DNA from 2 places in the Alteriqipengyuania lutimaris genome. Region 2 is predicted to be linked to the other one. Evidence: riboswitches for the same ligand, from Rfam matches in the RefSeq annotation. Region 2 holds a riboswitch; the other holds the start of a gene.
The links. A riboswitch is a leader RNA that binds a small molecule or an ion and turns the genes downstream of it on or off. The one in region 2 is predicted to bind cobalamin.
Positions count from the first base shown of each region.

Region 1 (7,139 bases), on a different contig from region 2:
CGGCCCAGCTGCGATCGGTCAGCGCGCCCATCAGCCAGGTGACGATCTCGCTCAGCGCCCAGGGATTGGGCGCGAGGCTGATGACGAGGCTGGTGAGCGCGCCCGCAAGGCTTGCGATCATCAGCCCGGCGAGCGTGAACAGCGCGATCCCACCGCCCCGACCCGCCAGCAGTGCCAGCAGCGCCATCGCCCCGCCCGCGCCCGCCAGCGCGAGGATGGGGAGGAGATATCCGCTCGCCGCGTAGCCCAAGGAGAAGCTCAGCACCGCGCCCAGCGCCGCGCCCGGTGCGATGCCGAACAGGCCCGGATCGGCCAGCGGGTTGCGCAGATAGCCCTGCATCGCCGCACCCGCCGCGCCCAGCCCCGCGCCCACGATCACCGCGAGCAGCGCGCGCGGCAGGCGCAGTTCGGAAACGATCAGCAGCGCGCGCGGCTCGTCGAGCGAAAGGATCGCGGCGCGGCCCGCCAGCAGCGAGAGCGGGATCGCGACCACGAGGCCGCCGAGCAATATCCAGCTGGCGCGAGTCATACTGACCCGTCCCGGATCGCGGCCAGCCGATTACCCGCGCGGATGAGGCTCGGCCCGCCGCAGAAATAGAGCTGCGGGTCGAACTGGGCGCGGCGCGTGTCGAGCTTGCGCAGGGCCGGGTGATGGAGCGTGCGCGACTGTTCGTCGCCCTGCGCGCCTGCATGGAGCAGGATGTCGGGCGGATCGACCAGTACCGCTTCCAGAGGCAGCCGGTCGCCCTGCCCCAGTCCGCGCGTCGCCGCAGCGGGTTGCAGCCCGACCCGGCGCATGAGGTCGACCACCAGCGCGCCGTCGCCCGGCACGATTCCGCCCGCCTGCCACAGGATCGCGGTCTGTCCCGCGTCGCCCGGGCGCGGCGCGGCATCGCCGAGCGCGCGTTCGATCCGCGCAACCAGCGCATCGCCCGCCTCCGTCTCGCCGACCGCGTCGGCCAGCGCGCGCACCTGCGCCAGGTTTTCCTCGACGCTGTTCGACATGCCGAGCACCACCACGGGTATGCCGAGCTGGTCGAGCGCGGCGCGGGTCGCGGGCGGCAGGAAGCTCGACGCGACCACCAGGTCGGCGTGTGCCGCAACGATCTCCTCCACCGAACCCCCGGTTGCAGGCCAGAGGCGCGCCTCGCTCACCGGCATCGACGCGGCGGAGGGGTCGTGGCTGTAATGCGACACAGCCGCCAGCTTGCCCGGCGCGATCTCGGCCAGGATCGCATCGCTGCACGGATTGAGGCTCACGATGCGCAAGCCGTCTTGCTCGCGCGGCTCCGGCGAGGGAGCACACCCCGCCAGAGCGCACGCGATCATGCCGCTCAGCAATGGCGCGGCGCGCATTGCTACAGCCCCACGCGGATCCCGGCGAAGGCCCCGCGCGGCGCCTGGTTGTAGCCGGCGGCGGTTTGGTACTCCTCGTCGAACAGGTTCTCGACCCGCCCGAAGACCTCGACCGGCCGCTCGCCCGCGATCAGCCCCAGCGGCACGCTCACGCGCAGGTCGAACACGGTGTAGCCATCCAGAAGCACGTTGTTGCCCGCATCGTCGAACGCCTCGCCCACGATCCGCAGATCGCCGCCGATGACGGGCGCGCCGATGGTTTCGGGCAGCGGCGCCCAGTCGAGCGACAGCGTGCCCGCGTGTTCGGGGCGCCGGGCCAGCCGGTTGCCGAAATTGGCGGTGCCATCGCTGCGATTTTCGGCCTCGGTATAGGCATAGGCGGCGCGCAGCCGCAGACCCTCGACCGGCGATGCGCCCGCTTCCACCTCGATCCCGCGCGCCCGCGCCTGCGTCACATTGTCGTAGGTGCCGAAGGGCCGGTTTTCGCAGATGCCGGTCTGGTCCGGACAGCCAATAAAGGCGATCAGGTTCTCGCTGTCGCGCTGGAAGGCGGTGACGCTGGCATAGAACGGCGAAATCCGCGTCCCGTAGGCGAGCCCCAGATCGTAGCTGGTGCTTTCTTCGGGCTGGAGCGCCGCGTTGCCGTAGTCGGAGAAGAGCTGGTACAGCGAAGGCGCCTTGAAACCTTCGCCCACGCTCGCGCGCAGGCGCAGGTCGGGCACGATCTCGTAGGTGAAGTCGCCGCCGAAGCTCGTCGCTCCGCCGAAATCCTCATGTTCGTCCTGCCGCAGGCCGAGATGGCCGGAAATGCCGCGGAATTCGATCCCGAGCTGCGCGTAGGCCCCGAAGATCGAGGTTTGGGCGTCGCTGACCGCCCCGTACGACGTGCTCTCGTAGTCGGACCAGAGGTTCTCGGCCCCGAAATTGACGATCAGCGGACCGATCGGCCGCCATTCGCCGCGCAGTTCGACCCGTTCGGAACCCCCGTCGCTTTCGAACGTCGGGTCGAGCCCTGAGCCGGGCAGGTTCGCGCGCTCGATATCGGATACCGAATAGGCCCCGCGCAGGTAGAGCGGCCCGCCGTCGTAGAGCGCGCCGACCACGCCCGAAAGCTGGCGCGTCTCCTGCACCTCGGGCGTGTCGCCGAGGGTGAAGCTGGGCGCAGGGAAGCCATCGATTTCGAGCGTGCCGTCGGCATAGCGGCCGCTCGCGAAGATTTCGAACGTGCGGCTGAGATAGGCGCGCCCGCGCAGGTTGTAGGCCTGCTGGCGGAAACCGTCGGGCTCGGTCCCGCTGGCGGCGGCCGAGAAACCGTCGGTCGTCAGGTAGCTCGCCGATCCGCCGAGAAAGCCGATATCGCCCGCAATGCCGCCTTCCACGCTGGTGGAAACGGTCTCGCGCGAGCCCGCCTCGACCGAGCCGGCGAGGCCCGTGCGCTCGAAAGTAGAGGCGACGAGCACCCCGGCGAGCGCATCCGCGCCCCAGATCACGGAGTTGGAGCCGCGCAGCAGTTCGACCTTGGCAAGGTTGCTGCTGGTCAGCGTGCCGAAGTCGAAACCGCCAGCGGGCGCGGCGGTATCGGCCACCCGCACGCCGTCGATCAGCACCAGCAACTGGTCGTTGCTCGCGCCGCGCACCGATACGCCGGTCGTCGCGCCCAGCCCGCCGGTGCGGTTGATGGTGACGCCGGGCACGCGCTGGAGCACGCGGGTGAAGTCGGGGCCCTGGATGTCGGCGATTTCCTCCGCCCCGATCACGGTCACGGGCTGGCCTGTATCCTCGACCTCGCTCGGGCTGCCGGTGACGGTGATCGTCGTGGCTTCGTCGTCGAGGGTGTAGGCTTCGGACGCCAGAACCGGATCGCCCCCGCCCTGCTGCACGTCGTCCTGCTGCACGTCGTCCTGAGCAAGCGCCGGTGTGGCCAGCCCCAGGATCGAGCACCCGAGAAACAGAAATTTACGCATGTCTTCTCCATCACAAGCCTTGCTGTCGCTCATGACGGAAGGCGTCGGACGCATTGCGACACCCTTCCTCCGCTGCCCTCGGTACACCCCGCCCGTGGCCGAACGACGTATCGCAGGCAGGTCTCCTGGCTCCCGGATCGTCGCGGCTCCCCCCACCTTCCCGTTCCCGCGCCGAAGCGTCGAGGGACAGTGGCGTTTTGGGCGGACCGCTCCCCGGTCACAGTTGCGGGGGCAGCCGGGGCTTGTCCGCTCCGCTATTCGCGGTCCGGCTCCCCGTTCCCTCTTAGGCGGGCGGGCCATCCGCCCACCCACACCTGCAATACGCGGGCGGCCGTAGGCGCATTCACGCAGGCGGGCAACACCGCTCTTTCGAGCCGTTGGACAAGTTAGCTGGGCGTTAACCAGATTGCTTTACCTGTAGGTACGATATGTCCCGTAATGTAACCGTGCGGTCAGTCCCAGGCGCGCCCCAACCCCTATCGTCTTAGACTGACCGTATCTTTTCCGCTTCAGTCAGGATTGCTTTGCCCCAGGCCTCCCGCCCGACACCACCGGCCGCGCGTTCGCCGAGAACCCGTAGGCCATGGCGCGGGATTGCGGTGCTGGTGGGTGCCATCACGCTCCCCGCGATGGGCGCGCAGGCCGAGTGGCGCATGCAGCAGGTCGCCCCGCAGGCGAGCGAGATCGTGGCGAATGCACAGATCGAACCGCTCGAGAGCGAGCGGGCGGGCGCGACCTTCCCCGGCTCCGCGCTCTATTTCCTCGCCGATCCCCCCGCTGCGGCCAGCTTTGCCAATGTCGCGGTCGACACACCGGGCGCGGTCAATCCGATCGCGGCGTGGAACGGCGATCCCGATGCGGCGATCGCGATCGAGACGGCGGGGCCGGCCGCACGCGGCTTCGTCAGCCGCGGTACCGGGATCGACAAGGCGCGCGCGCTCGATTGCCTTGCCAAGGCGGTCTATTACGAGGCCGCGAGCGAGAGCGAGGGCGGCCAGCGCGCGGTGGCGCAGGTGGTGCTCAACCGCGTGAGCCATCCGGCCTATCCCAGGACCGTGTGCGGCGTCGTCTACCAGGGATCGCAGCGGCGCACCGGCTGCCAGTTCACTTTCACCTGCGATGGGTCGCTGAACCGCAAGCCTTCGGCGACGCACTGGGCACGCGCGCTCTCGGTGGCGCGCCGTGCGCTCTCGGGCGAGGTCTATGGGCCGGTCGGCCTCGCGACCCATTATCACACGACCTGGGTGAATCCCTACTGGGCGCCCAGCCTCGCGCATATCGGCACGATCGGTGCGCACCGCTTCTACCGCTGGCCGGGCGCCGCCAGCCGCCCCGCGGCCTTCAGCGATTTCTACTCCGGCGGCGAACCTTCGCCCTCGCCCGCACGCGCGGCCCAGGCCAGCGATCCCGCACCCGATCCGGTGGAAGTCGCGCGGGACTATGCAAGCGCGGGCGCAGCGCGCGAGCCGGCATCGGCATCGGCACCGTCCTACACCGTGGCTGCCGGAGCGAACGGCAGGCAACCAGACCCGGCCGCCGGCCGCACGCAGCCCGATCGCCCGCAACCCGCGACCGAGGGACCGGGCAGCGTCCGGCCGGAATATGCCAATAGCGGGCAGTGGATTTCCCGCCCGCAATAAGGCCGCGAGGGCGCGTCCGACCCGGCCCGGCTCGCGGGACGAGGTTAATTGCGCTAAACCTTGATTATCCGCATAAAATTCACGCTGTGTACCTACCGCTGAAGGGACAGCGAACACACGTTCAAGGATTGTCCCATACATGAGTCGCGGCCTCGCCCCCACGCGTCCTTCCTACCGGCTCTCTTACTCCGGCGCCCTGCCCGTACGCATCCCGGAAGCCGCCAACGACAATGTCGCGCCGGGTCGCACCGCGCAGAGCGAGGGCGAGCTGCGCGCTGCGCTCGACCATTTCGCGCGCCACCACCTCAACGCCGCGCACGACGCCTACGAGCGCGCCAATCATGCGCTGGCAAAAGGGGACCAGACCGATTTCCACTACTGGGCGGACGTCTGCCGCGCGCTCGATCGCCGTCTGGCGGGCACCCTCGCCAGCGGAAGAGACGGCCAGCCCTGAGACATCCAGGGCCCCCGCCGACCGCATTCGGCTCCGGTTTTGGGTGCGAGGGAGTGGTAACGCTCCCGTTAAGCAATTCGTGACGGTTACTGCTTAGTCCGGTGTCCACGATGATGCCCGGAGATATCCGTCGAGCCTACAGGATGCTTCTTCGCCGATTGTCCGGCGACGAGATGAGCGAACGCGCGCGCCGTGTGCTCGTCACGACGCTCTACACGCACCCCTTCAGCCTCGCGAGCGGCGCGGTCATCGGCACTCTGATCGGCGTCTTCCTCGCGATTAACGTTCCCGAACCGCCGGTGATCGCCTGCGTGGTGGTGTTCTCGCTGGTGGGGATCGCCCGCGTGTGGTCCTCGCTCCGGCTGGTGAAGACCGACGACACGTCGACCCACGCGCTCGAATTCTGGTTCGAGATCGGCGCGTTCTCCTACGCCCTGCTGTTCGGCGTGATCGGCGCGATGGCGCTGGTGTACGATACACCGACCCACGTCGCCGTGGTCGTCGTCGTCAATGCGGTCGGTTACGGCATGGCCATCACCGCACGCAACGCCGGCCGGCCCGAGATCGCGCTGGGCCAGATGACCCTGGCGTTCCTGCCCATGTTCATCGTGTCGCTGTGGATCGGAACCTTCCCGCTCTACGTGCTCGCGCTGACCATGTTGCTGGTCGCCCCCACCATGGCGCTGGTGACGCTCAACGTCGCGCGGCTGCTGCGCACCTCGATCTCGGAAGCGGAGACCAGCGAGCGGCTGGCACGCAAGATGGAGGTCGTGGCGCACACCGATGTCGTCACCGGCCTGCACAACCGTGCGGGGCTGAACGACATGCTGGTCAACCAGCTGATGAAGTCCGATCCGAACCGCCCGATGGCGCTGTTCTGGATGGATCTCGACCGGTTCAAGGAGGTCAACGACCTGCTCGGCCACCAGATCGGCGACCGCGTGCTGTCCGAAATCGCGCGGCGCCTGCGCGACGGCCTGCCCGAAGATGCGGGGATCGCGCGCTTCGGCGGCGACGAATTCGTGTTCTTCTGCAACGTCGAAAGCCGCAAGCAGAGCGAAACGCTGGCGAACCGCATCCTCGAGCAGATCATGCGCCCCATGCGCCTCGACGGAGAGCGGCTGGAAATTAGCGGCTCGCTGGGGATCGCGCTGATGCCCGAGGACGGCACCGATGCCGACCGCCTGATGCAGGCCGCCGACCTCGCGCTGTTCTACGCCAAGAAGGAAGCGCGCGGGCGCTATCGCTATTTCGACCCCGCGATGACGCGCGAACTTGCGAGCCGCCGCGAGATCGAGGCGGAGCTGCGCCTCGCGATCAAGCGCGACGAGCTGTCGCTGTTCTTCCAGCCGGTCGTGGACCTCAAGACCGGCCACATCCGTTCCTTCGAGGCGCTGCTGCGCTGGTTCCACCCGGTGAAGGGCGAACTGCGCCCGGCCGAGTTCATCCCCGTCGCGGAAGAGACCGGCGTCATCGTGACGCTTGGCAACTGGATCACGCGGCAGGCCGCGCTCGCCTGCGCGCAGTGGCCCGAGCATGTCAGCGTCGCGGTCAACCTCTCCCCGCTGCAGATCAAGGCGCCCGGCGCGGTGCTGGCGATCGAATCCGCCCTGCGCGAGGCACAGCTGGATCCCAGCCGGCTCGAGCTCGAAGTGACCGAAAGCCTGTTCGTAGAAGACAGCGAGCAGACCGCCGCCTTCATCAGCGAGCTGTCGGCCAAGGGCG
Region 1 covers NZ_QRBB01000002.1:247,606-254,744, forward strand. Annotated here, with positions in the region: gene DL238_RS14400 (FecCD family ABC transporter permease) at 1-529, opposite strand, end outside; gene DL238_RS14405 (ABC transporter substrate-binding protein) at 526-1,260, opposite strand; gene DL238_RS14410 (TonB-dependent receptor plug domain-containing protein) at 1,359-3,320, opposite strand; cobalamin riboswitch at 3,419-3,653, opposite strand; gene DL238_RS14415 (cell wall hydrolase) at 3,920-4,960, shown strand; gene DL238_RS16420 (hypothetical protein) at 5,100-5,414, shown strand; gene DL238_RS14425 (putative bifunctional diguanylate cyclase/phosphodiesterase) at 5,588-7,139, shown strand, end outside.
Region 1: another riboswitch for cobalamin. It lies ahead of DL238_RS14410 (TonB-dependent receptor plug domain-containing protein); the one in region 2 lies ahead of DL238_RS07055 (hypothetical protein).

Region 2 (7,139 bases):
ATTGCCGCCAAGGCGTTGGGGTCCGACCGGAAATAGAGATGGACGTAGCTGGCGAGGAGCGAACCCAGGCGGTAGATTGCCTCGTCGGATCCTCCATTCGGATTGCGGGACCGCGCGAAAGGCTCCATCTGCGTTTCCATTCGCGAATAGTGAAATGCGTGCCCGCGCATTGTGCCACCGGACCATCGGCACTCTTGCAGGCCGAGCCCGCCAAGGCGTGATTGCATGATCGTCCGGCCGGGCATCAGCCCCGCCATGCCATGCGATTGCCCGTCGATCGTCTGCAGTTCCTGCGCGCAAACCATCATGCCCCCGCATTCGGCGAGGATCGGCCGGCCCCGTTCGTGATGGCTACGCAGCGCATCGAGGAAAGCGCGGTTGTTCGCCAGCGCTTGGGCATGGAGTTCGGGATAGCCGCCGGGCAGCCAGAGCGCATCGCAATCGGGCAATGAGTCTCCCGCAAGCGGGGAGAAGAAATGGAGGTCCGCCCCCAGCTCGCGAAGCACCGCCAGATTGTCGGGATAGATGAAGGCGAAACAGGCATCGCGGGCGATCGCCATGCGTTGTCCTTCGAGATATGGCGGAAGCGCGGCTTCGCTCGTACCGGGGCTAAAGGTGACCGGCGGCGGCAGCTCGTCCACTGCGGAAGGGAGCCCTCGCGCGCAGGCCGCGATCCGTTCGTCCAAGCCGGCAATCTCATCCGCCATCAGCAGGCCGAGATGGCGTTCGGGCAAGGCGAAGTCGGCGCTGCGCTCGACTGCACCCAGCCAGCGCACCGGCGCGCGCACGCTGTCTTCCAGCATGGCAGCATGGCGCGCGCTTCCCACGCGATTGGCGATCGCGCCATGCAGCGCGATATCGCTGCGGTAGGTGGCGAGGCCGTGGACGATCGCGCCGAAGCTTTGCGCCATGGCCGAACCGTCGATTACCGCCAGCACCGGGAGGCCGAAGCGGGCGGCGATATCCGCAGCCGACGGATCGCCGTCGAACAGGCCCATGACGCCTTCGACAAGGATGATGTCCGCCTCGCACGCCGCCTCGTAGAGCAGGCGGCGGCAATCATCCTCGCCCACCATGAACAGGTCGAGCGAGAGGACCGGATGCCCGCTCGCCCGCTCGAGGATCATCGGGTCGAGGAAGTCGGGCCCGCACTTGAACACGCGCACCCGCAGGCCACGATCGCAGTAGCGGCGTGCGAGGGCGGCGGTGATCGTTGTCTTGCCCTGCCCCGACGCAGGCGCGGCGACCATCAGCGCGGGGCAGCGCGCGCTGCCGGTCAAAGATCGATGCCTTTCTGCGCGCGAACCCCCGCGCGAAAGGCATGCTTCACATCGCGGATCGCGCTGACCGTGTCCGCCGCCTCCAGGAACACGTCGTTTGCGCCGCGCCCGGTGATGACGACATGCTGCATCGGCGGCCGGGCCTCGATCGCGGGCATGATCTCTTCCAGCGAGAGATAGCGATAGGTGATGAGATAGGTCAGCTCGTCGAGCACCACGAGGTGGATCGAGGGATCGGCGAGTGCCTCCTTCGCCTTTTCCCACCCCGCGCGGGCGGCGGCGATATCGCGGTCGCGGTTTTGCGTTTCCCAGGTAAAGCCTTCGCCGCAGCGTTCCCAGCGCATGTTGGGATCGCGTGCGAAAAACGCGCGCTCGCCCACTTCCTCCTTGCCCTTGATGAACTGGAACACCGCCGCCTTGTGGCCATAGCCCAGCGTGCGCGCGACCATCCCGAAGGCGGAGGAGGACTTGCCCTTGCCGTTCCCGGTCAGGACCAGCAGCAGGCCCTTGTCCTCCTGCGCCGCCGCAATCCGCTTGTCGACCACCGCCTTGCGCTTCGCGGTGCGGGCACGGTGGCGGCGATCGATCTCTTCCTTGTCGGTCTCGCTCACCGGGTGCTGTCCGGCACGCGCTGGACCGTCAGGCTGCGCGCCGTGACATGCGCGACCACCGCGATGCCGGTCCAGCTCAGCGTGGCGATCAGCGTGCCGGGGAAATAGCGTTCGAGGCGCGGCAGCCAGCCGGCCAGCGTCGCATCGGGGAAATGCCCGCTCAGCGCATAGAACCCGCCGCTGGAAAAGGCGTTGGAAACGAATGCCGCGCCCGCGACGATGGCGATCAGTGCGGGCAGATGCGCGGGCTTCACCTCGAGCCGCGCGGCGGCGAAGCGCCCCGCCAGCCACATGACGCAATAGGCGGGCAGCAGCATCCAGTAGGCGATGGTGAAGCAGAAGCTCTCGCCACCCTCGATCCCGATCACCGCGAGATCGATCGCGAAGGCCAGCGCGAACAGCGCGAGGAAGGCAAGGCGCGGGCGGATGTAGAACCCGGCGACTAGGAAGCTGGCGAGGCTGGTTTCGGGCAGGTGCACGAATTCGCTCAGCGAATGCGGACGGGTCGCCAGCATGACCGCGGCGAGCGCGGCGAAGACGAGAATGTCGAACCGCCGGATCGCGTGATCGGACGGGGCGGTGGTGGATAGATCGGACATCATTGGACTCCCTTGAAGTTGCAACGATGCGTTGCCCGGAGCGCCCAGCCGCAAAGGCAGGGGCCACGGGACAGAAGGCCATGACCGGGGGCCATGGCGCACAAACAGGATCGCGAGTGCCGGATGACGGCCCTCCCTCTTCAACGCACACACAGGTGTCGTCCACCAAGGGATCGGACCCTCTTTCGACCGGTACATCCCGCCCGGGCGAAGAACGACGGCAACGGGCCGGTTTCCTGACTTGCCGGTTCGACGCGATACCGCCGCCTTCTCGAAAGGGCGCAATGCCCTTGCAATGGCGCGATGGCGGTCCGCTCACCGGTTACAGTTGCGGGAGCAGTGCCGGATTGGGCTGGCGATGCCAGCCTGGCGGACTTCCCGATTAAGCCCTTGCGGGCACCCGTTACGCCGCCCCTGATATGGAGGATCGGCAGCGCAGGCAAGGCTTCGCGATTGCACAATCAGCTTGCCACGCGCTTCGCCCCCGCATATCGGGCGGTCAAGCTTCAGGTTCCCCGAGAGGGGATTGAAAGGGAACGCGGTTCAAGACCGTGGCTGCCCCTGCAACTGTGAGCGGAGAGCCATCGGCCATCATGCCATTGGGGCGCGCAAGCGGCCCGAGAAGGCGGCCCGACCGGCATCGACCCGCGAGCCAGGAGACCTGCCTGACGCCGTCGTTCTTCGTCCGGACAGGGTGTGCCGGCCGAACGGGGTCTTCCTCGAGAAACGACAGCCATTGCCTCGTGCGGCGCGTGCCGGATGGGATGGCTGGTGCGTGCGCCTCGCGGTGCCTGTTCCCGTCATTCCCCAGACACGATCCGCGCGGAGCGTCGTGTCACTTCTGGGGAATATTCATGCCCGAAAACTATCGTATTTCTATCCTGGCGCTCGCCGCTGTTCTGTCGTTTTCCACCGCCGCCCATGCGCAGGACACCGACGATACCATCGTCGTCTCCGCCCTCCGCACGCCGGTCGAGACCGATCGCGTGTCGTCCTCGGTCACCGTGCTCGACCTCGAGCGGATCGAGCAGGACCAGCCCATCGCGGTGTCCGACGTGCTGGTGCGCACGCCCGGCATCAGCCTGAGCCGCAATGGCGGCTACGGCACCGCCACCTCGTTGCGCATACGCGGGGCCGATGCGGGCCAGGCCGTCCTCGTCGTCGACGGGATGCGGCTGGCCGATGCCTCCACCACCGATGGCGGCGCGGATTTCGGCAACCTGTTCGCCGACGATATCGAGCGGATCGAAATCTTGCGCGGGCCGCAGTCGATCCTGTGGGGCAGCAATGCCATCGGCGGCGTGGTCAACGTGCGCACCAACCGCCCCACCGCGCCGCTCGAAGGCCGTGTCTCGATCGAGGGCGGATCGCGCAACACGCTGAATGCGCGCGCGGGCGTCGGCGGCAGCGGCAAACTGCTCGACTGGCGGATCGCAGGCAGCACCTTCACCACCGACGGCATTTCCGCGCGCGCCAGCGGGACCGAGCGGGACGGGTTCGAACGCCAGTCGGCCAGTGGCACTCTGACAGCCAGGATCGCGCCCACGCTCTCGGCAGACCTGCGCGGCTACTACTCGCATGGCAGCAATGATTTCGACGGCTCTTCGGGCGACACGCTTGCCTATGGTGTGACGCAGACCTGGGCGACCTATGCTGGGATCAACGCGACCGTGCTCGACGGGCGGCTCATCAACCGCCTCGCCTTCATCGAGACCCGGACCGACCGCGACAATTTCGATCCTGCGAGATCGGTCCGCAACCAGACGTTCGACGCGCAGGGGCGCACACGCCGCTACGAATATCAGGGCGACCTGACGCTGTCCGATATGGTGCAGGTCTCCTTCGGGGCGGAGCGCGAGGAACAGCGCATGCGCACCGCCTCCCCGCGCGACAATACCGCGCCGGTCGAGGTGACCCGCGCACAGGCGGACACGAACAGCCTTTATGCGCTGGCGCGCGTCACGCCGGTCGCCGGGCTGACGATCGATGGCGGGGTGCGCTACGACGATCACACGCGCTTTGGCGAGAACACGGTGTTCGGCGCCGGCGCGAGCTTCGAGCCATGGGATGGGGGCACGCGGCTGCGGGCGAACTATTCCGAAGGCTTCAAGGCGCCCTCGCTCTACCAGCTGTTCAGCCAGTATGGTTTCGCGGACCTCGAACCCGAGCATGCCAAGGGCTGGGAAGCGGGGATTGAGCAAGATCTGCTGGATGAGCGTGTGACGTTCTCGGCGGTGTATTTCGAGCGCGACACCGACAATCTGATCGATTTCGCCTACTGCCCGTCCCCGGGCCCGCTGCCGCCCGAATGCTTCATTCCCGGCAGCGATGTTGAGCGTTTTGGCTACTACGCCAATGTCGACCAGGCCCGCGCGCGCGGCGTCGAGCTTGCGGGCGACGCGCGCTTCGGCGCGATCTTCGCGCGCGGCAATTTCAGCTGGGTCGAGGCGGAGGATCGCACCGAGGGTTCCACCTTCGGTCAGCAATTGCCGCGTGTGCCGCAATATCTCGCCAATGCCGCGATCGGCTATCAGGCGCGGCAGGGCCATTCGCTGAGCGTCGCGCTGCGCTATTCGGGCGAAAGCACGGACCGGGCAGGCGGCGACATGCTGGACAACTACCTGCTGACCGATCTGCGTGGCGAATGGCACGTCAGCGGGCCGCTGGTGCTCTATGGCCGGGTCGAGAACCTGTTCGACACCGACTACGCCACCGCCAAGGGATATGGCACGCTGGGCCGCAGCGTTCATGTCGGCCTGAGGGCGCGGCTGTGACGCTGGCGCCTGCCAGCAGCGGCGCGTCTGTCGTCGTGTGCAGCACCTGCCGCCTGTCCGCCGATCGTCGCGAAGACGACGACGGGCAGCGCGGCGGCGCGCGCCTCGCGCAGGCGCTGCGCGAGGCACAGGGCGCGAGCGAACGATATGCCGACATCGCGATCGAAGAGATGCCGTGCCTGTTCGCCTGTCAGCGGCACTGCATCGTGCATGTGCGCGCGCCGGGCAAGATCGCGTATGTCCTCGGCGACTTCGCGCCCGACAGCGAGAGCGCCGAGGCGATCCTCGAATACACCGCGCATCACGCCCAAAGCGAGCATGGCAAGGTCGCTTTTGCGAACTGGCCTGCAGGGGTGAAGGGCCACTTCATCGTGCGCGTGCCGCCCGAACGAAAGGTCGCGACATGACCGCTTTCGCCGATCCCGCCGCGTTCGCGCACGCGCTCGCCACGTTGCCCGAGCCCGATCCGAAGGGGCGCGCCGCCGCGAGCGCGCGGCAGGCGGAGCTGACCAAACCGGCGGGTTCACTCGGCAGGCTGGAGGAGATCGCGGTCTTCATGGCGGGCTGGCAGGGCACGCTCCGACCCAAGGCGGATCGGATCGATGTCGTGGTCTTCGCGGGCAATCATGGCTGCGCGGCGCAAGGCGTCAGCGCCTTTCCCACCGAGGTGACCGCCCAGATGGTCGCGAACTTCGAACACGGGGGGGCAGCGATCAACGCGCTTAGCCGTGCCTGCGGGGCGAGCCTTGCGGTGATCCCGCTCGACCTCGACGCGCCGACCGCCGACATTTCGCGCGCACCCGCGATGAGCGAGGCGGAATGCCTCGACGCGCTGAACCGCGGGGCAGCCGCAGTGCCGGATGGATGCGAGCTGTTCATTCCCGGCGAGATGGGCATCGGCAATACCACCCCCGCTGCGGCATTGTGCGCCGCCGCGCTGGGCGGCAAGGCCGAGGCATGGGTCGGACGGGGCACCGGCGTCGACGATGCGATCCTCGCCCGCAAGCGCGCGCTCGTCGACAATGCGCTGGCCCTGCATGGCACCGCATGTACCAATGCCTTCGAAACGCTGCGCCGGCTCGGCGGGCGCGAGATTGCGGCGATGGCGGGAGCGGTTCTCGCCGCGCGCCACAGGCGCATTCCGGTAATGCTCGACGGGTTCATCGGCTGCGCGGCCATCGCACCACTCGCGGCAGAGGCACCGGCCATCGTCGATCACTGCCTCGCGGCGCACCGTTCCGCCGAGAATGCACATGGTCGCCTGCTCGACGCGCTCGGGCTCGATCCGCTGCTCGCGCTCGACATGCGACTGGGCGAAGGCTCGGGCGCGGCGGTCGCGGCGCAGATCGTCCGCTCCGCGCTGACCGCGCATGACCGGATGGCGACCTTCGCCGAAGCTGCGGTGGCGGGGGCGACGTGAAGCCGTTCGACCTCCATCTGCTGCGCCACGCCCCCCCGCTGCGCACCGGGCTGATGCTGGGCCATCATGATGAGCCGGTGGCCCCGGGCGCGCACCGGGAACTGATCGATCGGGCTTCGAGCCTGGGCGCTGAAGAGATCGTCACGTCCGATCTCACCCGCGCACAAGATGGCGCGCGGCTCATCTCCGATGCATGCGCGCTGCCGCTCAGGGTGGATCGCCGCTGGCGGGAGCTGGGTTTCGGCAAGTGGGACAGCAAGCCGTCCGCGGCGGTCGATCCCCAGCACCTGCAGGCCTTCTGGTCCGATCCGGACGCGAACCCGCCGCCGGATGGGGAGCGCTGGAGCGAGTTCAGAAACCGGATCCGCGATGCCATCGCCGAGCTGGACAGAACCGCCATCGTGGTCTCGCATGCCGGGGCGATGCGGGCGGCGGTCTCGGTTCTCACGGGGCTG
Region 2 covers NZ_QRBB01000001.1:1,470,148-1,477,286, reverse strand. Annotated here, with positions in the region: gene DL238_RS07065 (cobyrinate a,c-diamide synthase) at 1-1,280, opposite strand, end outside; gene cobO (cob(I)yrinic acid a,c-diamide adenosyltransferase) at 1,277-1,891, opposite strand; gene DL238_RS07055 (hypothetical protein) at 1,888-2,490, opposite strand; cobalamin riboswitch at 2,700-2,909, opposite strand; cobalamin riboswitch at 2,982-3,173, shown strand; gene DL238_RS07050 (TonB-dependent receptor plug domain-containing protein) at 3,345-5,264, shown strand; gene DL238_RS07045 (DUF1636 domain-containing protein) at 5,261-5,671, shown strand; gene cobT (nicotinate-nucleotide--dimethylbenzimidazole phosphoribosyltransferase) at 5,668-6,684, shown strand; gene DL238_RS07035 (histidine phosphatase family protein) at 6,681-7,139, shown strand, end outside.